DNA from 4 places in the Rheinheimera sp. B2H12 genome. Region 4 is predicted to be linked to each of the others. Evidence: predicted binding sites of a transcription regulator. Region 4 holds the regulator's gene; each other region holds the start of a gene.
What was found. Region 4 encodes FNR, which switches genes on or off when oxygen is low (the NO sensors DNR and NnrR bind a similar motif). Its sites were predicted from a motif close to TTGATNTANATCAA; they were not measured.
Positions count from the first base shown of each region.

Region 1: a site for FNR is predicted at 3,342-3,355, ahead of AC53GJ_RS17750 (HPP family protein). Genes of this name have one in related genera too.
Region 2: a site for FNR is predicted at 4,213-4,226, ahead of AC53GJ_RS04780 (OmpW/AlkL family protein). Genes of this name have one in related genera too.
Region 3: a site for FNR is predicted at 1,385-1,398, ahead of AC53GJ_RS19185 (cytochrome ubiquinol oxidase subunit I). Genes of this name have one in related genera too.

Region 1 covers NZ_CM184363.1:4,111,832-4,117,261, forward strand. Annotated here, with positions in the region: gene AC53GJ_RS17720 (glycerophosphodiester phosphodiesterase) at 1-454, shown strand, start outside; gene AC53GJ_RS17725 (MerC domain-containing protein) at 546-935, opposite strand; gene AC53GJ_RS17730 (prephenate dehydrogenase) at 1,091-1,399, shown strand; gene AC53GJ_RS17735 (hypothetical protein) at 1,591-1,896, shown strand; gene AC53GJ_RS17740 (DUF3016 domain-containing protein) at 1,953-2,486, opposite strand; gene AC53GJ_RS17745 (TetR/AcrR family transcriptional regulator) at 2,677-3,258, opposite strand; gene AC53GJ_RS17750 (HPP family protein) at 3,380-3,934, shown strand; gene suhB (inositol-1-monophosphatase) at 4,078-4,881, shown strand; gene AC53GJ_RS17760 (rhodanese-like domain-containing protein) at 4,937-5,305, opposite strand; gene secF (protein translocase subunit SecF) at 5,384-5,430, opposite strand, start outside.
Region 2 covers NZ_CM184363.1:1,072,198-1,077,627, forward strand. Annotated here, with positions in the region: gene purL (phosphoribosylformylglycinamidine synthase) at 1-298, shown strand, start outside; gene AC53GJ_RS04750 (hypothetical protein) at 416-871, opposite strand; gene AC53GJ_RS04755 (hypothetical protein) at 1,049-1,510, opposite strand; gene AC53GJ_RS04760 (hypothetical protein) at 1,871-2,128, shown strand; gene AC53GJ_RS04765 (hypothetical protein) at 2,303-2,428, shown strand; gene AC53GJ_RS04770 (hypothetical protein) at 2,429-2,566, shown strand; gene AC53GJ_RS04775 (hypothetical protein) at 2,835-3,227, shown strand; gene AC53GJ_RS04780 (OmpW/AlkL family protein) at 3,390-4,091, opposite strand; gene AC53GJ_RS04785 (sugar MFS transporter) at 4,446-5,430, shown strand, end outside.
Region 3 covers NZ_CM184363.1:4,493,490-4,498,919, reverse strand. Annotated here, with positions in the region: gene AC53GJ_RS19185 (cytochrome ubiquinol oxidase subunit I) at 1-1,316, opposite strand, end outside; gene AC53GJ_RS19180 (winged helix-turn-helix domain-containing protein) at 1,433-3,370, opposite strand; gene AC53GJ_RS19175 (amidohydrolase family protein) at 3,541-5,151, shown strand; gene AC53GJ_RS19170 (AraC family transcriptional regulator) at 5,186-5,430, opposite strand, start outside.
Region 4 covers NZ_CM184363.1:2,788,523-2,793,952, forward strand. Annotated here, with positions in the region: gene AC53GJ_RS12055 (heavy metal translocating P-type ATPase) at 1-1,176, shown strand, start outside; gene ccoS (cbb3-type cytochrome oxidase assembly protein CcoS) at 1,173-1,367, shown strand; gene AC53GJ_RS12065 (sulfite exporter TauE/SafE family protein) at 1,388-2,062, shown strand; gene fnr (fumarate/nitrate reduction transcriptional regulator Fnr) at 2,106-2,816, shown strand; gene uspE (universal stress protein UspE) at 2,909-3,832, shown strand; gene ttcA (tRNA 2-thiocytidine(32) synthetase TtcA) at 3,992-4,921, shown strand.

The sequences.
Region 1 (5,430 bases), 1.3 Mb from region 4:
CATCTTGTGGCAGGTACTGGCGCTGGTGCAGAATCGTTGTACACTGAATATCGAACTCAAGGGCCATGATACGGTCGCACCACTGCTGCAACTGTTGAGCAAAGCACAAACCGAACTTGGCACTGAACTCAGTACCTTACTGATTTCCTCTTTTCATCACCCGCTGCTGTGGCAGTTGAAACAACAATGCCCGGCGCTGGCGATTGGCGCACTTACCGCTGCTATTCCGCTGCACTACAGTGCTTTTGCAACTGAGCTTGCTGCCGTGTCCGTTCATTGTGATCGCGGTTTTGTCGATGCCCATCTCGTGCGAGATGCCCATCAGCGTGGCCTTGCCTGTTATGTTTACACCGTCAATGATGCGCGGGAAGCGCGCAGATTGCAGCAACTTGGGGTGGATGGCATCTTCAGTAATTATCCGGCCGAAGCACGGCAGTGGTTGAGTGAAGCCTAATCACCAGCTTTGGTCAGGTGGATTTAGCTTCAGATGAAAAAAAACACCGAATTCGGTGTTTTTTTTCGTTTTCTGGTCAGCCAGACTGAGGTTAATGCTTGTCGCAGCTATGGCATTGATTGCATAACCGCATATTCAACACATGCGCCAATACCACAAAAGCAGCGCCGACAATCAGAATGTAATGTTCGTATTCGTGGCCTAATGAATCTTTTTGCCAGTAAATAAAACCACCTAAGAATAATGAATAAAATGGGTACAATTTACGGTGATAACGATGAAAACCAGCAAAAATAGTAATAAAACCCAGCACCATGGTAATTAATAACACAATACGTTCAAAAGCATGGTTATGCACAGAGGACAGACCCAATAATGGCAATACTGGCAGCAGCACAGGCAACATAATGCAATGAATTGCACAAAGCGATGTGACAGCAATTCCTACTTTATCCAGGGTATTGCGGATGTTACTGAGCATAAAACGACACCGGCCAGAAAATGGAATGAGATGATATAACAAATCTGGCAACTTGAAAACAGTTTCGGTGTAAAATAGCGGGCTGGCAACCAGCCTCATGCCAGCCGTTAGCGGCTATTTATGGCATAATGACCACAAAAATATGCGAGATTTTTATGGAACAATTACTGAATCAATTAGATGCTAACTTAAAAGAGCTATACCGCAAAGCGCTGGATGCAGACGCAGTGCTGGATGAATTACAGCAACAGGGCCATGCCAAACATCAGGCGATATTTCCAGCCGACCAGTTATTCCAGGTGCAAAGCCCAAGATTTATGCCGTATTTATCCGAAACAGCTGAGCAAGTATCGGCGATCCGGCAAACCCAACAATTTAATACCGCCACTTTGGAGCTTGTAGTCAAACAATTACAATTACTGCATAAGACACTGCATGAATTTAAAGCTGTGGTGGCAAAATAGCCTATACTCAGTGAGTTTATGACTGATTGAGCAGGCTGTTGCCGATAGATTGGGCACTTGGTGTCCAACACTTGGTGTCCAACACTTGGTGTCCAACACTTGGTGTCCAACTGTAATCAGTTGCTGAACCGTGCTGCCATGCTGTGTATTGAGTGTATTCACCACAGACACAGTTTGGCTGAGGAGGCAGAATGATGGTATTTCCAGCCAACCGGGATGTCACTTCCAGTAGTGAATCACAGGTATTGCGTTATAGCACGGCCAGAGATAAAGCAAATCCGGATCAACATCAACTCAGCCACCAAGCAGCGACCAGCCTGCTCAATGGCGCGCCTGAAATCAGCACTCAATTGCAATCTTTGTTGCCTGATAATCAGCAACAACAGGCCAGTGATACGGTGCGAGTCAGTAGTAGCTTGGGAAAAGCTGCATCCAGTGGCATGTTGAGCAAAGAAGAAGCATTGGCGATTTATCAGAAAATAGCCGCTTTTTTATAGTTAACTGGCGAAGGCGGATCAGTTGAAGCGCTGAACTTCCTTGTCCTTCATGCCTGTTATTGCGCTGTTGCCGATGGTACTTTAGTCAGGATCTCTTTTTTGAACCACTTCTTCAACATTTCATGTTCATAATGAAACTCGCGATTCATCGCGCCAATAGTCGAAGAGTTCATAAAACCCATATCCTGAATTTTAACATCGCTGCCGCGGGCAATTTCCTGTTGTTGCGGTCCTGTCAGCACATAATCCAGTTTCACTCTGGGGATATAGATATCTTTGATCACCCGGATATCACTATGGTTGGCGCGATACATCGGATTGACATCACCGGCCAGATCCACATCTGTCATCACAACGCTGAGTTGATAACCAGCCGGTAAATCATCCGCAAATTTGTTCCACATTTTATCAAAGGCCGTGATCACCTTTTGCTGATAACGTTTTTTGCTTTCTGAAGATGGCCTGATATCGGTAAACTTTTCCGGCGTCTGCCAGCTCACTTTAATCTGACTTTGAGTTGCAGCTCCGGTAGTAGCCATAGCTTGAAAGCTCAAGGCCGCGGCAATCAATACAGCAATGGTGTTACGCATGGTTCTACTCCTGAGGTTAACCCAGACCGCTAAAAGCGGCGTGGGATTTTTTAACTGTGCTAACTATAACTCCTGTGTTGAATGCTTGCAGTCGTTATTTGTCAACTGTTGTCTCGATATGTAACCTGACACTTTACATAAATTTACCAGCTATGCCCGCCCTATTCAGCACCACTTCAGCCTTGCGCTGCTATGTCTGTGCTTTGCTCGCGGCAACCGGACCCAGTATCCACTCTGCCATCGCCAGATAATGGGCTTCGGCAGCTAACATGCGAAATTCTGCGCTGATAATCATGCCTTCAACTAAGGTCAGTAACATTGCCGCTTTGCCTTCAATGACTGATTGCGCTGTATCTGGCGGAACTGCTTGCTTCACTAAATCGAACAGCCATAATTTCAACCAGACTTTATGAGCTCTGGCTTGCACAGTCAACTCGTTATCTGACAGCTTAAATTCAGCAACTGCATGCATAAACATACAGCCATAAAATTCAGACTGGGCAAACCAATCAAAATGCCAGCGCAATAATGCAGCAACTTTCGCACTGGGCGTTTGCGCAGCCTGAACCGCCTGCATCATGGCGTCGACAAATCTTTGATGGCGCCTGCACAACACGGCGCTAATCAGTTGATGTTTTGCACCAAACAGCCGGTACAGGCTGGTTTTGGAGACGCGTGCCTGTGCTGTAATCAAGTCAACCCCAACTGCGGTATAACCCTGTGCATTAAAAAGCTGTTCGGCAATGTCGAGAATTTGCTCGCGGGTCTGCATATCACACCTAATAATCTTGGTATTGCACAATATGGTACAGATCTGTACCATCATCTACAATACCAGCACAGCGTTACAAGACGCTGATATACAACAACAGACAAGCCAAAGACAGCACAGCATGAAACAAATTAAAACCAGACTTCGTGGTGGCGGCACTTTACCGGCCCAGCCGCAGCGACACCAACTACTACTGGGTTTACTGGGTAGCTTTCTCAGCATCCTGCTCCTGCAATGGCTGAGCAACTATACCAGCGACAATTGGCTGATCGCCCCATTTGGCGCAACTTGCGTACTACTGTTCGCCAGTCCACAATCACCTTTTGCCCAACCCCGCAACGTCATTGCCGGCCATCTGATTGCTGCGTTCATCGGTTTGTTATGCATTCAATTGCTTGGCCACACAGCACTAACCATGGCACTGGCCGTCAGTCTGAGCATAGTATTAATGCAAGCCTGGCGCGCTGTGCATCCGCCAGCAGGTGCCACGGCTTTATTGCTGACGCTGACAACCCCCGGCACTGTTGGTTATGAATTTATCCTGACTCCGGTGTTATCAGGCAGCGTGGCGCTGGTGCTGATTGCAGCAGTCTGTAACAATCTCAGCTCACCGCAGAATTGGCCATTATACTGGTTTGGCCGCAAAACGGCAGCGCCAGTTAAAACTGACAACTGAGTTTCAGTTGCGTTACGCGCCGATTTTAACTTTTGTCAGCTTCTGCATTGGCTGATCACGAAATAACCTTTACTTTTTTTGCTCAACCGCTACAATACGCGCCGCTCTTTTGACTGTTCTTTATACAATAAGGTAATCTCTCTATGCATCCGATGTTAAACATCGCTGTTCGTGCTGCGCGTGGCGCAGGCAATATTATCGCCCGTGCTTGTGGCCAACTGGATATGGTCCAGTCAATTCAAAAAGGCACCAACGACTTTGTCACCAACGTTGACAAAGAAGCCGAACAGGCCATCGTCAATATTCTGCGCAAGTCATATCCTGATCATGACATCATCGCGGAAGAAGGTGGTGAATACAGCAATAATGGCAGTGATTACCAGTGGATCATCGACCCGCTCGATGGCACCACCAACTTTATCAAAGGCATTCCTCATTTTGCCGTGTCTATCGCACTGCGCTACCGTGGTAAGTTAGACCAGGCGGTTATTTTTGATCCATTACGCGGTGAAGTGTTTACCGCCAGCCGTGGCGCTGGTGCCCAGCTGAATGGTCGTCGTATTCGCGTCACCTCAATGCCGGATTTAGGCGGCACAGTGCTGGCAACAGGTTTTCCGTTTAAACATAAGCATCATTTGGACGCTTACACCGAAACTTTTAAAACCTTTTTCACTGAAGCTGCTGATATCCGTCGTACCGGTTCAGCTGCGCTGGATCTGGCTTATGTGGCGGCCGGCCGCTTTGATGGTTTCTGGGAGATTGGCTTAAAACCATGGGATACCGCAGCAGGCGAACTGCTGGTGCGTGAGGCCGGTGGTTTGGTCAGCGACTTTGTCGGTGGTAACAACCACATGAAGAGCGGCAATATCGTGGCAGCCAGCCCGAAAGTGTTGCAAGCTATGCTCAAAGGCATGCGCCCGCATCTGACTGATTCTTTGATGAAATAAGCTATCTTTTGACAGAAAAAAGCCCTGCTGTTACTAGCAGGGCTTTTTTATAAGCTTAAGGTTTTTCCACCGAAAAACCGGCTTCCAGCCAGGCAGTATAACCCCCAGCCAGACTCCAGACATCGGTATAGCCCATTTTTTGCAGCATATCGGCAGCCAGTGCCGAACGATAGCCACCACCACAATACAACACCAGCGTTTGCTGTTTATCCTGCACAGCGTTTTCGATATCCCGCTCGATAATACCTTTGCCCAGGTGCATGGCCTGCGGTAAGTGGCCCGCCTGCCACTCCCGATCTTCCCGCACATCTATCAGCACTGAGGGCACCTGATGCTGGGCAAACTCAGCAATACTGATTTCACGCACCCGGCTTTTAGCGTCATTCACCACAGCCAGAAAGCCTGCAGTATGTACTTTACTCATAAGCTTCTCCTTAAAATTCAATCTGTCTGGCTTGCAACAGCCGAAAAAAAGCCAGTCAATTGACTGGCTTGTTAGTACTCAAACCGAAGGGGTCCCCTCGCCTTCTTTTTCAATCACGGTTGGCA
Region 2 (5,430 bases), 1.7 Mb from region 4:
TGAAGGTCATGCCGAGTTTGCCAGTAGCGCTGCTTTAGCGGCGGCGGAACAAAGCGGTACTGTGGCGCTGCGGTTTGTCGACAACTACGGCCTGGTGACGCAGCAATATCCGCAGAACCCGAACGGTTCGGCCAATGGTATTACTGCACTCACCACCACCGATGGTCGGGTCACTATCATGATGCCACACCCGGAGCGGGTGTTCCGCGCTGTCAGCAACAGCTGGCATCCGGACGAATGGCAAGAAGACAGCCCATGGATGCGGATGTTCCGTAACGGTCGGGTCTGGCTGGGTTAATCAGCAGGCTTAAGTCTGGTTCGCCAGAGTCAATTACAAGGCCGGTCTAGTACCGGCCTTGTTGTTTTTAACTGCGGCAGTTGTGGTTTTTGGCTGAGGCTTAGCCATGTTATCTGCTTAATTTCGTAATTGACGGTATCTTTGCAGCAGCGTTTGTAAACGTGCCGGGATCGAGCCATAAAGTTCTTCGTTAATGTTAAATGTCGCCACATGGTCGGCAATAAAATGCAGTGACGGTAATAATGCCTCCATCACCGGCAGAATACGTTCTGGATATTGATCTAGCTGTAACTGCACCAAAGAAAAATAAGCATCGACAATATAGTCCGAATCCTTGGGGTTATAATAGCCCTCGATAAAGTAATCCCGTACGGCAAGAATATAATATTGAAATACCGTCACAGGCAAAAATCGAAGTTCCCAGATCCTTTCGTAACAACTCTGCTGAAATACGGGCATTGCTTGCTGTAATGTTTTACCAAATAAAATATCGTAAGCATAACGAGCGTCCATTTCATCCTGATAACCCTGCCAGTCCTCTTCTGTTGGAATTTTATTTTCAATCTGCTTCATTTGCTCAGTCCTCAATGATGTGTCACCAGATAACAATGCCTAAAGTCATCAGATGATGACAGTTTCGTTTTGCGAAGAGTATGGCTGTGCTTTATTGTTCGTTGTCGTGTCGACGTGCAAGAAATTGTTTGAGTCTGCCGGAATAAGACTGCTTATAAATAATATAACTTTGCACTATCAATCACCTGTCTCATTAACTTCAACAATATAACCATATGATTGCAATTGAGTGATGACACTGTTGATACTACTTTCGCTGACATAAAATGCGCTGAAACTAAAAGTATTGCCAAACGGGTCAAAAAAGATAATTTTTGCCAATTCTTGATGAATGCGTGAACGCTCGAATTTTATTTTCCTAAAATTTTTCCAATTATAGTTATCTGTTGAAAATTGTTGTTGTGCTATGGTTAAGTGAATTGTCGCGTCTTGACTGATAAAGTATATAAACTTGATAACATAAAATAATAAAACACCATGAGATGCCGTTGCAATAAGCAAAAATTTAACGTCGGATCTTGAACCGAAATCAATTTTTCCCTGATAAGAATAAAAAACAACCACAATGAGTAAGGGGAGCAAAAATCCTAAATTGCTGAGTAACCATGCGTAGAGCTTTTTCTTTAGTTGGATTGTCATTGCTGGCGTTGCCTCATAGCCCTTGGTGAAAATGAAATGATATTTTTGGCAAATGAAATGCAACAGTTTGTATTGCTAGATCCTGTGACCACGGCTTTTTGAAAGAAAAATTGTTGTTTAAGTCCACGCTGACCATCAGATAAGCCAGCCGCCAATCTAAAGCTTTACCGCTTAGAAGTAAACAGGGTTCTATAATTAACATAATGATTTTATGGAGTTTATATCTGTTTCTTTCTTTGCTGAGTGCACAAAAAAATTACTTTACGCTAACTTTTTTACAGAAAAAACTACGAAGAGTGTGGAAGCCGGCCGTCGGATAGCCTGAGTGACCGGTGATAAGATTTAAGAAGGTAGTTTTAGATGAAATTGATTAGTTTGATGTTTGGTGCGTCGGTGTTACTCAGCACAGCACAGCCGGCAGCGGCCGATACCTTGTACAAAAATGGTTTTGGTTTAAAGACGGCACTTTCAAGCAATAAGATGTTTATGTCAAAGATGACCGTTTTGGTAGTAGACAAGCGGCGACTGCCAGTAGCAAAGTGGTGGATGTCACTGGTTTATATTTGCTGCCACCCTTTGCCGAAGGTCATAACCATCAGCTACAAAATAACCAGTTAGTCGTCACTTTAGCGGTAAGTATGTGGCAGATGGCATTTTGTATGGCTTAATGTTAGGGGAGATGCTTTTTCGGCGCAGCAGGCTCGTCAGCAATTGGCTGCAAACGGCAAATTGGATGTGTTAACTTTAGGGACTGCTGTTACCTCCAGTGACGGCTATCCCCTGCAAATGATCTTGCAATCGGCTCCAGATGGCGTGGTGCCGACGAAAAAACAAGTGCTGGAAAAGTGGGTGATCGCGGTGGATTCGCTGGCGGACATCGATAGCAAAATGCCTTTGATGGTGCAAGGCAAACCGTAAGTGGTTAAGTTGGTGCTGGTCTATAGTGAAGATCAGACCAGACGTAATAATGCCAAATTTGCTGGCATCAATGGCCTTCAGCCAGAGCTGGTGCAGCCCTTAGTTAAAAAATTACAACTGAAAAAAGGTCGGAGCTAATTTGCTGCGCCTTTGGTCTGCTCGGTCCGCATTTTACAACAAGTGAAGACCATTAGGCGTTTATTAGCGCCGCCCTTTATTGCTGATACTGAAGCTGCTGTTGATTTAGATAAAATAAACATTATGACAATATTTTTGCTTGTTATTTATGAATTTAGCTTTAGTTTTTTTAATCGCAGTGATGAAAATTCCCCGTTTGTGCTTTGTGGCTGACTGGCCTGTAATAGCCAGGCCATCAACGGGATGGTTCATTAAAAAGGATATATTAATGAGCAAATTAGCTACTTTAATGTTGGTTGCTGCCAGCCTGAATGTTGCCGCTGTCACTGCTGCAGAGCCAGCCAATGTTGATTTGAGTGCAGGTTATCAGACGCCGCAGGAATTAATGGAGTATGCCCGGCAATATAATCGGGTGGCGCAACAGTTAACGCAGGCAGGTTATATTGCACAGGGCTGTCAGCATCAGCAGCTGTATTATCTGGTGCAGCCAACTGAAGCCATTTATCTGGCTAATAAAGTCAATTGCACTTTTAATATTCCGGCGCGCAACAACAGCCTGCAAACTGAGTATGCCCATGTCACAGTGAATGTGCATTATGATCAAACCGCCTTGTTATACCGTGAAGGCATAGTCAGTGTGGAATATAGCACTGTGTATTAAGCTTTTGGGCGGTCATTTCAGTCATACAATGACGATATAAAGCTGGTTTGCAGTGTTGCTTTTCCAGCTTAACCCCTAAGTCTGACGCTGACCAATGTTAAGTCTGAGCTGACAATACAATAAAGCCGGAGCTATTGCCCCGGCTTTATCCAAAGGTTTGTGTTACATAGTCCAGCGTACGCCGACCATCACCACCAGCGGGTCAATTTGCACATCCACTTTCTGAATAGAAGCGCCATTTAAATTGACATTGGCTTCAGTGTCGATATCCATTTTGCTGATCATAAAGTGGGCGCCCCAGTGCTGGTCAATTTTGTAGTTCACCCCAGCTTGTAATGCCAGACCAAAACTATCATCCAGTTCCAGATCCACCACATCGGTATCTTTGAGGTTGGCCAGGGTTTTCAGGGTTGATTTCAGCGTGCTTGATGCTGAAGTATCAAAGAATTTGGTGTAGTTCAGGCCGACGCCGACAAAAGGATCAAAGTTGCTGTTGCCCAGATCAAAGTGGTACTGCGCCAGTAACGTTGGAGGTAAATGTTTGGTGCTACCGACATCCAGGCCGTCAATCACTGAACCTTCCACTTCAATATCATGACTGAACGGCGTCGCCGCAATCAGTTCAACAGTCCAATTGTTATTGAATTTGTAATCAAAGGTCAGACCCAACTGGGTATTGTTGTTCACGCCAACGGCAGTGGAACCGGCCGGTAATTTCGCCAGTGTTTCAACGGCATTTAATGATGTGCTGCTATCATTTGGTGCCACTTGAATAGCACCGACATTGACAGATAAATCAGCCATGGCAGAGGCAGAAGCCAGAGTACCGAAGGCAAGAACTAAGGCGCTGATTGTTGTTTTCATCACAGTTTCCTTTACAGAGGTTGGGTCTTCATCAGATGTCGGCATTGTGCGCTCTGGCAGATTAAAAACTTTGGGCTGGATCAATCTTTCGGGTCGCTGCTGGCTTTTTCAGTGGCAATCCTTGATTTAGAACAAGCTTTCTGCCGGCTTTGAACCAAAGCAGAATGCTGACAAATGTTGAAAAATTACATACGTATGCAAGTTGACGGGCTTTGCAATCAGGCAGTCGGCGCGTATAGTAATCGAAGCTCATATGCTGGGCGAGCCTTGACGTTCAAGCGTGGCAGGGGAGAGAGTCGCCAAACAGCAACTGAGTACATCACAGGATAGACAGACCATAACAAGAGAAAATGTATGTCAGTAACCACACCAAACAGTGCGCAGCTGTCGCAGGGCGCGACCGGGCAAAATCATTATTTTGCCTTAAGCAGTCTGACCTTTTTATTTTTTATCTGGGGTTTTATTACTTGTCTGAATGACATTTTGATCCCGCATCTGAAAAATGTGTTTGACCTGAATTACACCCAGGCGATGCTCATTCAGTTCTGTTTTTTTGGCGCTTATTTTCTGGTGTCAATTCCGGCCGGTTACCTGGTGAAAAAAGCTGGTTATCAGCGCGGTATTGTGATCGGGTTACTGATTGCGGCTGTCGGTTGTCTGATGTTCTACCCGGCCGCGCAAGCGCAAGTTTATACCATGTTTTTACTGGCGTTATTTGTGCTGGCTGCTGGTATTACTATTTTGCAGGTTGCCGCGAACCCTTATGTGACTGCTTTGGGGAAAGCCGAAACCGCATCCAGTCGTCTGACGATGACACAGGCCTTTAACTCATTAGGCACCACCATTGCCCCATGGTTTGGCGGTTTGCTGATTTTAGCTGCGGCGACTGCTGAAGTTGGCACTGCAGAATTTAAAGCGCAAGAAGCTGCAGCAGTCCAAGTGCCTTATTTGATGCTGGCGGCTGCGTTGTTAGTGCTGGCGGCGGTGTTTGCCTTGCTGAAATTACCAACAGTGTCTGAACACCATCAGTCTGAGATTGCCGAAGCAGACGCAGGTTCGGCCTGGCAATATAGCCATCTGGTGCTGGGTGCCTTAGGTATTTTTGTCTATGTCGGTGGTGAAGTTGCGATTGGCAGTTTCCTGGTGAATTTTATTGGCGAGCCTGATATTGCCGGCCTGGCCGAAGCCGATGCTGCCAAATACATCAGTTATTACTGGGGCGGCGCTATGGTCGGCCGTTTTATTGGTGCTGTAGTGATGCAAAAAATCGCAGCAGGCAAAGTGCTGGCTTTTAATGCAGTGGCTGCCGCTGTGCTGGTGTTGGTGGCGATGAGTAGCT
Region 3 (5,430 bases), 1.7 Mb from region 4:
CCGGCTTCACAGGCGATCCATGGCAGTGGCAGGCTCAGTACTGCCAGCTTTAAGAACCAGCGTGGTTTTTGCTCCAACCGTTTCGCGCTAAACCAGAACGCCAGCGCAAACACCAGTAACATGATAAAACCAGCAGCCACCATGATGCGGAAGGCCCAGAACATCGGCGCCACCTGAGGAATAGAGTTATCCACCGCTTGCTGAATTTGTGCCGGCGTAGCGTTGGCTGGATTGTCGGTATAAGCGGTCAGTAACAGACCATAACCTAAGTCTTTTTTCACCGCTTCAAAGGCCGTTTTGGTGGCTTCGGAGCTATCACCACCGCGCAATAACAGCAATAAACGGTAAGCTTCCATACCGTTGACGATACGGTGACGGTGCATTTCTTTTAAGTCTTTTAACCCCAGCACCTGTTTATCCAGTGAACGGGTGGCAATCAGACCCAGCGCATAAGGCACTTTCAGCGCGTAATCTGTGGTTTGCGTGTCGCTATTAGGTACACCTACAATGGTAAATGACGCTGGTGCCGGATGGGTATCCCATTCTGCTTCTACTGCCGCCAGTTTCACTTTTTGCACATCACCCAGTTCATAACCGGATTCATCGCCCAGCACTATCACGGAGAGGGATGCTGCCAGACCAAAAGCGGCGGCAATGGCAAAACTACGGCGGGCAAAGGCTAAATCGCGGCCTTTGAGCATATACCAGGCCGAAATGGCCAGTACAAACATGGCGCCAGTGACATAACCGGCTGAAACGGTATGGACAAATTTGACCTGTGCCACCGGGTTAAAAATGACTTCAGAGAAGCTGGTCATCTCCATCCGCATGGTGGTGTAGTTAAATTCAGCGCCGACCGGGTTTTGCATCCAGCCATTGGCGATTAAAATCCACAGCGCCGATAAATTCGAGCCCAGAGCCACCAGCCAGGTGACAGCTAAGTGTTGCACTTTGGACAGGCGATCCCAGCCAAAAAAGAACAAACCGACCAAGGTCGATTCGAGGAAAAATGCCATCAGGCCTTCAATCGCCAGCGGCGCGCCAAAGATGTCGCCAACATAATGCGAATAATAAGACCAGTTGGTGCCAAACTGGAATTCCATCGCCAGGCCAGTGGTGACACCCAGTGCGAAGTTAATGCCAAATAATTTGCCCCAGAACTTGGTCATGTCACGGTAAATCTCTTTACCAGTCATCACATAGACTGACTCCATGATGGCCAGAATAAAGGTCATCCCGAGGGTGAGCGGAACAAATAAAAAGTGGTACATAGCGGTAAAGGCAAACTGCAAACGCGATAGATCGACGATATCCATAAACCGTCTCCTGGCAGGATCATTGGAAAAACCAGTGTCTAATGTAGCTGATGATGCGACGGTCGATGTTGATTCGCATCAATCAATTGGCGGATGCAGAAATTTTTTGCCGCTGATTAGTCAGATGTTTGACTGGCTTGTAGTACCCGTTGGCGCTGTTTTCTGATGCCGGCAAATATATCTGGTGCCAGTTGCCGCCACAGTGGATGTTGTTCGGCCAGATAATAGTTATCATGCGGTGATGGCAGCCAGTCCTCCTGTAACAACTGCCGCGCCAGTTGGTTGGCATCTTCAGTTAAGCCAGCAGCGCACAGCAGTTGCAGGTTCAGGCTATCGGCTTCGGTTTGGGCATCGACAAAACGAAGGATCTCAGTTTGCCATTGCTGGCGTACCGCCGGGCTTTGCGTAAGTAACCAATACAGCACCAGCACCTGTTGTTTGTTGGCCAGTGCCTGGTTGACGGCAGCGGCACTATCGCTGGCAAAAGCCGGATATAACCGCAGGAAATCCGCAGCCAGACGGGTTGGCGCCACATCATCCGGCAGCAGTAACGCCTGCAGCTGAAACATGGCATGGTCAGGCCGGCTGGCGGCGCGTTGTTGTAATAAGCGTCTGGCACTGGCCGGTTCGCGTCTGGCCTGCATCAGCATGGCCCGCGCCAGCAGTACAAAATGATGAGACGGATAGCTGACATTGGCTTGTTCCAGCGTTTGTTCGGCGCTGTCAAATTGCTGCAAACTCAGCTGGATCAGCGCAAGATTGACCAGTCGGCCCGGTTGTTGCAACCGATCCGGAAAACGCTGCGCCCATTGTAAAAAAGCCATAGCCCGGGCTGCGGTCAGCGGCAGCATTTCCAGTTCATCCAGCGCCCGATCTGAATAATCCGCCTCCAGTAATAACGCCTGTTGAAACTGGGCCCGAGCTTCGCTCAGCATGCCATTGCCAATCAGGCTGTAGGCATAATGCCGTTTCAGCGAGCCAGACAGCGGATCCAGCCGGATCGCTTGTTGCAGTAACGCTATCGCCTGTGGGTATTGATCCTGCTTGCGGTGCAAAGTCGCGCGCCACAACAGTGCCTGGGGGTTGTCTGCGTCCAGCGCCAGTGCCTGATCCAGATAACGGCCGGCGGCCGCCAGCTTATCCTGCGATAACAACAAGGCACCAAAACTGGCCAGTGCCAGGGCTGAATCCGGTTGCAGCTGTAATGCCTGCCGTAACAAGGGTTCACACAGCGCCAGCACTTTAGCCAAAGGCCAGTCACTGTATATATGCAGCCCATGGTAGCTGTTACAGAGTTCGACCAGCAGCGGCGAATACTGTTGTTGTTGTGGCAGCAGTTGTTGCAATAGCTCAACCCCTTGCGCTATGTCGGTGGCTTTGGTTTGCTGCACCAGCCATTGTGCTTGTTGGTATTGTTGCCATTGTGACCAGGAAAAACCCGTTGCCGGCGGCAGTTGTGCCTGATTGGCGGCAGTGGCAGTTGGCTTGGTCGCAGTCAGAAGGCCTGACGGGGTGAACGTCGGGGCAAAGGACCACCAGAGCACAAACAGAGCGAACAAGCACAGCGCGGCAGCACCAAGGATGACCACCAAGCGACGCTGCAGCCCTCGATAGCTGCCAATATTTGGCGGAGGCGATAGGTCTGGCAGGGCTGTCGTAGCGGTCATTTCGCCGCTGTGGCTGGTGGGATGTTCCGGCTCACAGCGCACTGCCGTTTGCAGCAGACGATAACCTTTACCGTGCACCCGTTCAATCAGCCGATAAGGTTTTTGCTGATCACCCAGTGCTTTACGCAGCTCTGCCACCACTTTATATAACGAAGCATCCGATACCACTAATCCTGGCCAGACGCCTTGCAGCAACTGGGCATCCGTTAAAGTTCGATCACCCGCCTGCAGCAACAGCACTAAAGCGGCCATCACTCTGGGTTCCAGTTGCAGTGGCTGGCCAGTGACCAGCCTGGAGTCAGTTGCAAGCGGATAGAGCCGATGACTGTCCGGCTCTATCCGCCAATCTGCCAGTTGCCAGCCATGTGTCTGGGTATCAGTGGTCAACGTGTTAATCCTTGTTTGGTGCTTTTAGTGCACAGTTCTTTAAGATATTGAAATATATTGAATAAATAAATCTTCAGAAAAACTTCAGTAAGGCTTCAGGCTTTACATCCAAGCATAGGACAACATCAGCAGCCTCGATTTAGGGTTTATTGTGCATTTACTGGAGTCCTATGATGTTATGTCATCCGCGTTTTTTGACTGTCAAAACCACTTGGCAGCGTCGTCGTAACCAGCAGTGTCTGCTGTCGTTCCTGTTGTTGTCAAACTTGTTGTATTCGTTGCCGTTGTCGGCTGCGACGCAGCCACAGTCAAAGCCAACTGCGACGCAGCAAGCTGATCTGTTGATTGAACAGGTCACCTTGTTATCGCCGGAGCTGGCCGCGCCACTGCCTGCGCAACAGGTGCTGGTGCGTGCTGGTCGTATTGTCAGTGTACTGGCCAATAGCAGCACTGAGGCCCGCAATATTCGGGCTGATTTTCGCGGGCCGCGGCTGGATGGGCGCGGTCGTTTCCTGACGCCGGGTTTGATGGACAGTCATGTCCATCTGAGTAACCCGCCAGGGCTGCGGCCAACCGATGACAATGCCGCGGCACTGACCCGCGCATTTAGCCAGCAACAGCCGCGTAGTTATTTATATTTTGGCGTGACTCAAGTGCTGGACCTGGCCAATACTGTGAACGGGGTTGCCGATTTTCAGGCGCAACCGGTTAAACCCGACTTGTTCCGTTGTGGAGGAGTGCCAGTACAGGGTGGTTATCCTATCCATCACATTCCCAAAGCGCAGCTTGCACAGCTGCAACCGGATTTTATTGTCGAACATGCGGCGCAGCATGCACATCGAACAGCCCAACACAGTCAGCAGCATACGCCGGAAGCTGTGGTCGGCAGAATTAAGCAAAGTGGCGCCCATTGCCTGAAAATCTTTGTCGAAAATGGTTTTGGCGATGCTGACCACTTGCCGGTGTATAGCCAGGATAGTCTGCGCCGGCTGCGACAAGCGGCCAATGCCAGCCAGTTGCCGCTGGTGGCGCATGCCAATGCCTATGATATGCAGCAACTGGCGCTGCAAGCGTCACCCGATGTGCTGGCGCATGGTTTGTGGAACTGGAGTGGTCTGAGTGCTGAAGTGCGGCAACAGGCGATTGAGAGTGGTCAGTTACCGGCGGCCATTCAAACGCATTTGCAGCAGGTACATCAGGCTGGTATTGCTTATCAGCCGACTATCCAGGTGCTGGAGCGGATGGGGGCTTTGTTTGAACCTGCCACCTTAACCGATCCGCAACTGGCCAAAGTCGTGCCGGCTGCTTTGTTGCGTTGGTATCAGACGCCACAGGCGCAGTGGTTCCGGCAAGAGCTGCAGCAGGATTTTGGCGATGCGCCGGCCAGTGTTGCGGCTGCGGCTTTTAACACCGGCAGTCGGCGCGGTGCCAGTGCGGCGTTTTATCTGCATCAGCTTGGGCATCCGCTGCTGCTGGCCAGTGATACCCCGTCGTCGCCAACTTATGCCCATCAACCCGGCTATGGCACTTATCTGGAAATTCAGGCCATGGCTGCGGCTGGCATTTCATTGCAGGCTATTTTTGAAGCAGCCACTATTAATAATGCCCGCTGGCTGAAACTGGAGCATGATTTTGGCACTGTCAGCAAGGGGAAAGTCGCAAACCTGTTGTTATTAAAAGAAAACCCGCTGCAACATAGCCGCAACTGGGACAGTATTGAGCAAGTGATCGTGCATGGAGTGGCGTTGCCAAGAGCCAGCCTGGCGGCCAGTTCAGATTAGCCCTTCGTTTGTCAAAGCCAGCAGCGCAGCCGGACTAGCTAGCCGCCTTGTGATGCTGGTCGCGGAACTGGCTGGGAGTCATGCCTTCCAGCCGTTTAAAAAAAGTATTAAATACCGATTTGCTGTTAAAGCCGACGGCGAAATAAATGTCGGTAATAGATTTGGCCTGGGCACTGTGATCGGCTAGCAGCAGTTTGGCTGCTTTGATGCGATGGCTGTTGATGTATTCATAAAAATTCAGTTGAAAACCCTGTTTGATGGTCAGCGACACTTTTTTCG
Region 4 (5,430 bases):
CTGCAGCAGCAAACCCTGCATCAGAAACCTCAATTACTTGAAAAGACTGACAAAATCGCTCGTTTTTTTGTGCAGCGTTTACTGGTAATTGCCACTTTAACCTTTGGTGTCTGGTACTTTTTTATTGATGCGGATCGGGCTTTTTGGGTGACCTTGTCGGTGCTGGTTGCCACCTGCCCTTGCGCCTTGAGTCTGGCCACCCCAACCGCTATTACTTGTGCCCTGGCGCGGCTCAATCGCAAAGGCATTCTGATTAAAAACCAGCAAGTACTGGAGTTTTTACCCAGGTTAAGCCGGTTGTTTTTTGATAAAACCGGCACTTTAACCGCCGGTCAATTCAGTATTGCCCGTATTAAGCAATGCCAGACTGAATTTAGCGAAGCGCAACTACTGGATCTGATAGCCAACTTAGAGGCCTATTCTGAGCACCCGATTGGCCGGGCTTTTGCACCATTTTTACAACAACGACTGACCTTGACCGAGGTCGAGCTAGTGGTTGGCAGTGGTATCAAGGCAAAGTGGTTAAGCAATTCAGGTCCACGGCTGTTACAGATCGGCAACGCCGCGTTTTGCCAGCAACAGGCTCAAGCCGATATGCAGGTGTATTTTTGTATCGATGGCCAGTTACATGCGCAATTGCAGCTGGCCGATGCGTTAAGAGCAGAAATACCGGCGCTGATCCCAGCGCTCAATGCCTTAGGTATTCGCTGTGGCATTCTGACCGGAGATAGCTCAGATCAGGCTGAACAGATAGCGAAACAACTTGGCATCACTGATTTAACCAAATCCTGTAGCCCGGAACAAAAAGTTGCTCAGATAAGCAACGCAGTGGCGCAAGGTGATATAGTGCTGATGGTCGGTGATGGTATCAATGACAGTCCTAGTTTTCATGCCGCCCACGTTTCGGTGGCGCTGGACAGTGGCACTGATTTATCGAAAAATCAGGCTGATGTGGTGTTATTGCACAATGACCTGAGCCTGCTGACTGAACTGATCAGCGGGGCCCAATTGGCGAAAAAAGTCGTGCGGCAAAATCTGGCTTGGGCTGTTGGTTACAATCTGGTGATCATACCGCTGGCGGTTTGTGGTTTTGTTTCTCCTTACATCGCGGTGATTGGGATGTCTTTTAGCTCTTTGCTGGTGGTATCCAATTCTTTGAGGTTATTAAAACAATGAGCATTATTTATGTGCTGATCCCAATCGCAGTGCTGTTTGTGATGATTGGCCTGGCGGTGTTTTTCTGGGCTGTGCGCTCGAAACAATTTGATGATCTCGACAAAGAAGCTTTTAGTATTTTATTTGATGAAAAAAAACCTGCGGCTGTGCAAAAACCAACCCCGGCTGAGCCGGCAAAACAACCAGACTAAGCCGGCTTGGAACCGACCGCATGACTGAACCACTGAACTTTGCTGCTGCAGTGCTGATTGGACTGCTGGGCAGTGGTCATTGCCTGGTGATGTGCGGCGGCATTGTCAGTGCCTTGCAATTGTTAATGCCTGATCAAAGTCAGAAGCTTAAGTTACAACTGGCTCTCAGCGCAGGTCGCTTATTGTGTTACAGCCTGCTGGGTGCGCTGGTCGGTGCCCTTGGCGTGCTGGCGATGCAGCTGGCCGGCGGTACTATGCACAGTTTGCGTTTATTATCCGGTCTGATGTTGCTCCTGATGGCGCTTTATGTCAGTAAGCTCTGGCCGGTGCTGGCACTGCTGGAACAAGCGGGTCGCCCGCTCTGGCGTCTGATCCAACCCTGGACCCGCCGGTTGTTGCCGCTCAATAGCCCCGGCAAAGCCCTGGCTTATGGTCTGGGTTGGGGTTTATTGCCCTGCGGTCTGGTCTACTCCAGTTTAAGCTGGAGTCTGGCTAGTGGCTCCGCCTGGCAAGGGGCGCTGTGGATGCTTTGTTTTGGTATTGGCACCTTACCGGCATTATTGCTGGCAGGCCAGGCCGCCACTGCGCTCAATCAATTTAAACAACAGCGCTGGGTACGCTGGAGTATTGCCGCCATGCTGGCACTTTACGGACTCTATACAATTTACCTTGCACTGGCGCATTTAGTTTTTTAAGCTGTGCTGGTATTTTTTTGGCTATAAAATGGAAAACCAACCGATGAGCGCGATTAACTGCCAGGATTGTGGCTTTAGCCAGTTATGTTTGCCGTTTTCTCTGAATGATGCCGAGCTGGATAAGCTGGACCATATTATTCAGCGCAAACGCCCTTCGCACAAAGGTGATCATCTGTTTGAAGCAGGTAAACCCTTGCATGCTCTTTATGCGGTTCGTACCGGTTCGTTTAAAACCTACACCCTGTCCGAACAGGGTGAAGAGCAAATTACCGGTTTTCATCTGCCTGGTGATGTGATTGGTTTTGATGCTATCGGCAATCAGTGCCATCCAAGTTATGCCATGGCGCTTGAAACAGCCATGGTCTGTGAAATCCCTTATCAGAATTTGGATAATTTACTGGATCAACTGCCTAAATTGCGGCAACAACTGATGAGGCTGATGAGTCAGGATATCTCTGGCGATCAGCAGATGATGTTGTTATTAAACCGGAAAACCGCAGAAGAAAAATTAGCCGCATTTTTAACCAATCTGGCGCAACGTTTTGGCAATCGTGGTTTTTCCCGCAAAGAATTCCGCTTGACGATGACCCGCGGTGAAATTGGTAACTACCTGGGTCTGACGGTAGAAACTATCAGCCGGCTGCTTGGTCGTTTTCATAAAGACGAGCTTATTCATGTTGATGGCAAACTGATCGTGATTAGCAATTTTGATGAACTGAGCAAAATTGGCGGCATCAGTAAAACGCCCTGTTAAGCAAGGCTTTGATCTAAACCAAGGTTTGTCACTGCAGACTCCGGTAACTTAGCTAAACTGTATTGGTCAGTTGGTTTATAAGGAGATCTGCAATGGCAACATATCAGGATGTACTGGTGGTGCTTGACCCCAGTCAGGAAACGCAAAAAGCACTGGACCGTGCCATCGAATTATCCACCCACACAGCCTGTCACCTTACCGCTTTTTTATCCATTTACGATTTCTCTTATGAGATGACTACCATGTTATCCGGCGAAGAACGGGAGTCAATGCGCCAGGCCGTGATCACCGACCGTGAGCTTTGGATTGAACAACTGCTGGCCCCAGCCCGGCAAAAAGGGATTAATGCCAGTATCAAAGTGGTGTGGCATAACAGACCCTTTGAAGCCATCGTGAAAACAGTGCAGGATCATGGCTATGATTTGGTGATCAAAGCGACCCATCAGCATGATGTGCTGAAATCACTGATTTTCACCCCAACCGACTGGCATATCCTGAGAAAATGCCCCTGCCCGGTATTATTGGTCAAAGAACATGCCTGGCCTGCTGCTGGCCATATTCTGGCGGCAGTGAATGCAGGTAGTGAACAACCGCATCATAAATCGCTGAATCAGCTGATTATCCGCCAGGCGCAAGCGATGGCGACTTTATTAGGTGCCACAGTCCATCTGGTCAACGCCTATCCCGGTACCCCTATTCATGTGGCAATTGAAATTCCGGAATTTAATCCGGCTGAATATAATGACAGCATGAAACATCATCATCAGGATGCAGTCCGTGCTTTGGCGCAAAATTATGGCATCAGCCCGCAATGTACCCATGTCCTCGAAGGCATGCCAGAAGATGTGATCCCGAAAGTTGCCCGCAGCATTGATGCCGAAATGGTGATTATTGGCACTGTCGGCAGAACAGGTTTATCTGCTGCTATCATTGGTAACACCGCTGAGCATGTGATAGACCGGCTAGAATGCGATATCCTGGCGTTAAAGCCTGACAAGGATGTAACAGCGTCCTGACCGTGCCAGCCCTCAGCGACTAACCACTGTGGGGCTGGCTGTCCGAGCCTTGTTTCATGCCCACTTCCGGCCATGTCGGCAAAATTGCTGCTCTGAAGCTGATTGGCAAAGTCTGCCGATCCGTTATAATGTGCGCCATTTTTCCCAACAGGTGTTGTTATGTCTCACTCGGCTGAAGCGAAAGCTCAATATAATCTGAACAAATTACACAAACGTCTGCGTCGTGGTGTGGGTCAGGCCATTGCTGACTTCGGCATGATCGAAGAAGGCGATAAAGTGATGGTTTGTTTGTCCGGTGGTAAAGACAGTTACACCTTACTGGATATCCTGCTGAATCTACAGCAATCTGCCCCGATCAATTTTTCGCTGGTGGCGGTCAATCTGGATCAAAAGCAACCTGGTTTTCCAGCCGAGGTGCTGCCAGCTTATCTGAGTCAGCTTGGCGTTAATTTTCAAATCGTCACTGAAGACACTTACGCTATCGTCAAAGAAAAAATTCCGGAAGGAAAAACCACTTGTTCTTTATGCTCGCGGCTGCGTCGTGGCATTTTATATCGCACCGCAAAAGAGCTGGGCGCGACCAAAATTGCGCTCGGACATCACCGTGATGACATGATTGAAACAATGTTTTTAAACATGTTTTATGGTGGCAAACTGAAATCAATGCCACCAAAGTTACAAAGTGACAATGGCGAACATATCGTGATCCGGCCGCTGGCTTATTGCCGGGAAAAAGATATTGAAAAATACTCCGACGCGAAACAGTTCCCGATCATCCCTTGTAACCTCTGTGGTTCACAAGATGGTTTACAGCGCCAGGTGGTGAAAGAAATGCTGCAGGACTGGGACAAACGTTTCCCAGGCCGGATTGAAACTATGTTTCAGGCCATGCAGAACATTGTACCTTCCCATATGATTGATAAAAATCTATTTGATTTTAAAGCTGTCAGTCACAACACTGATGTGATGGAAGGTGATACCGCTTTTGATAAGGTTGCTGTGCCGGCGATTCCGGTTGGCCTGCTGGCTGAAGACGAAGAAGACATCGCGACATCGGCTGTGATGGTACAAAAACTCGAGCTGGTCTAACACCCGCCTTCATCTGAGTCGTGCCTGCCATGAACCGCTCATCCTAAACTGCTGCTTTATCTACCATGTCCTGTAGCTCGGATTCGCCGCATAGCAGCAGTCCGAGCTACGATTGAACAGAATCCTAACCTATTGATTTAAAATACACGAATGGATCTACGCGCGGCGTGCGACGCGCGGCGTCCGACCCTCTGCATAGCACTGCGGTGATCCTTCGCGCTTCGCTGGCTATGCTGCGAACATCCATCGATAAAATCAATTAAATCTCACCATTTTATGCGTTAGATAGTGCAACCATTGTTCGTTAGTATCTAGCGGCCTCAGGGTTTTACTGTGAGCAATCAGCAGGTGTCGTAATTTTTAACTTCAAAGCCCGGATTTGGCGCATACTGCGAAGCTCTGTTAATTTGCGCTCAGCGTGAACAACACAAGGGCAACACCGAGGTCAGCTTTCGGCTTTGACTTCGCCAGTCGTTCATCACAAGGCTGTTTCAGGCAAAGCGACCTGC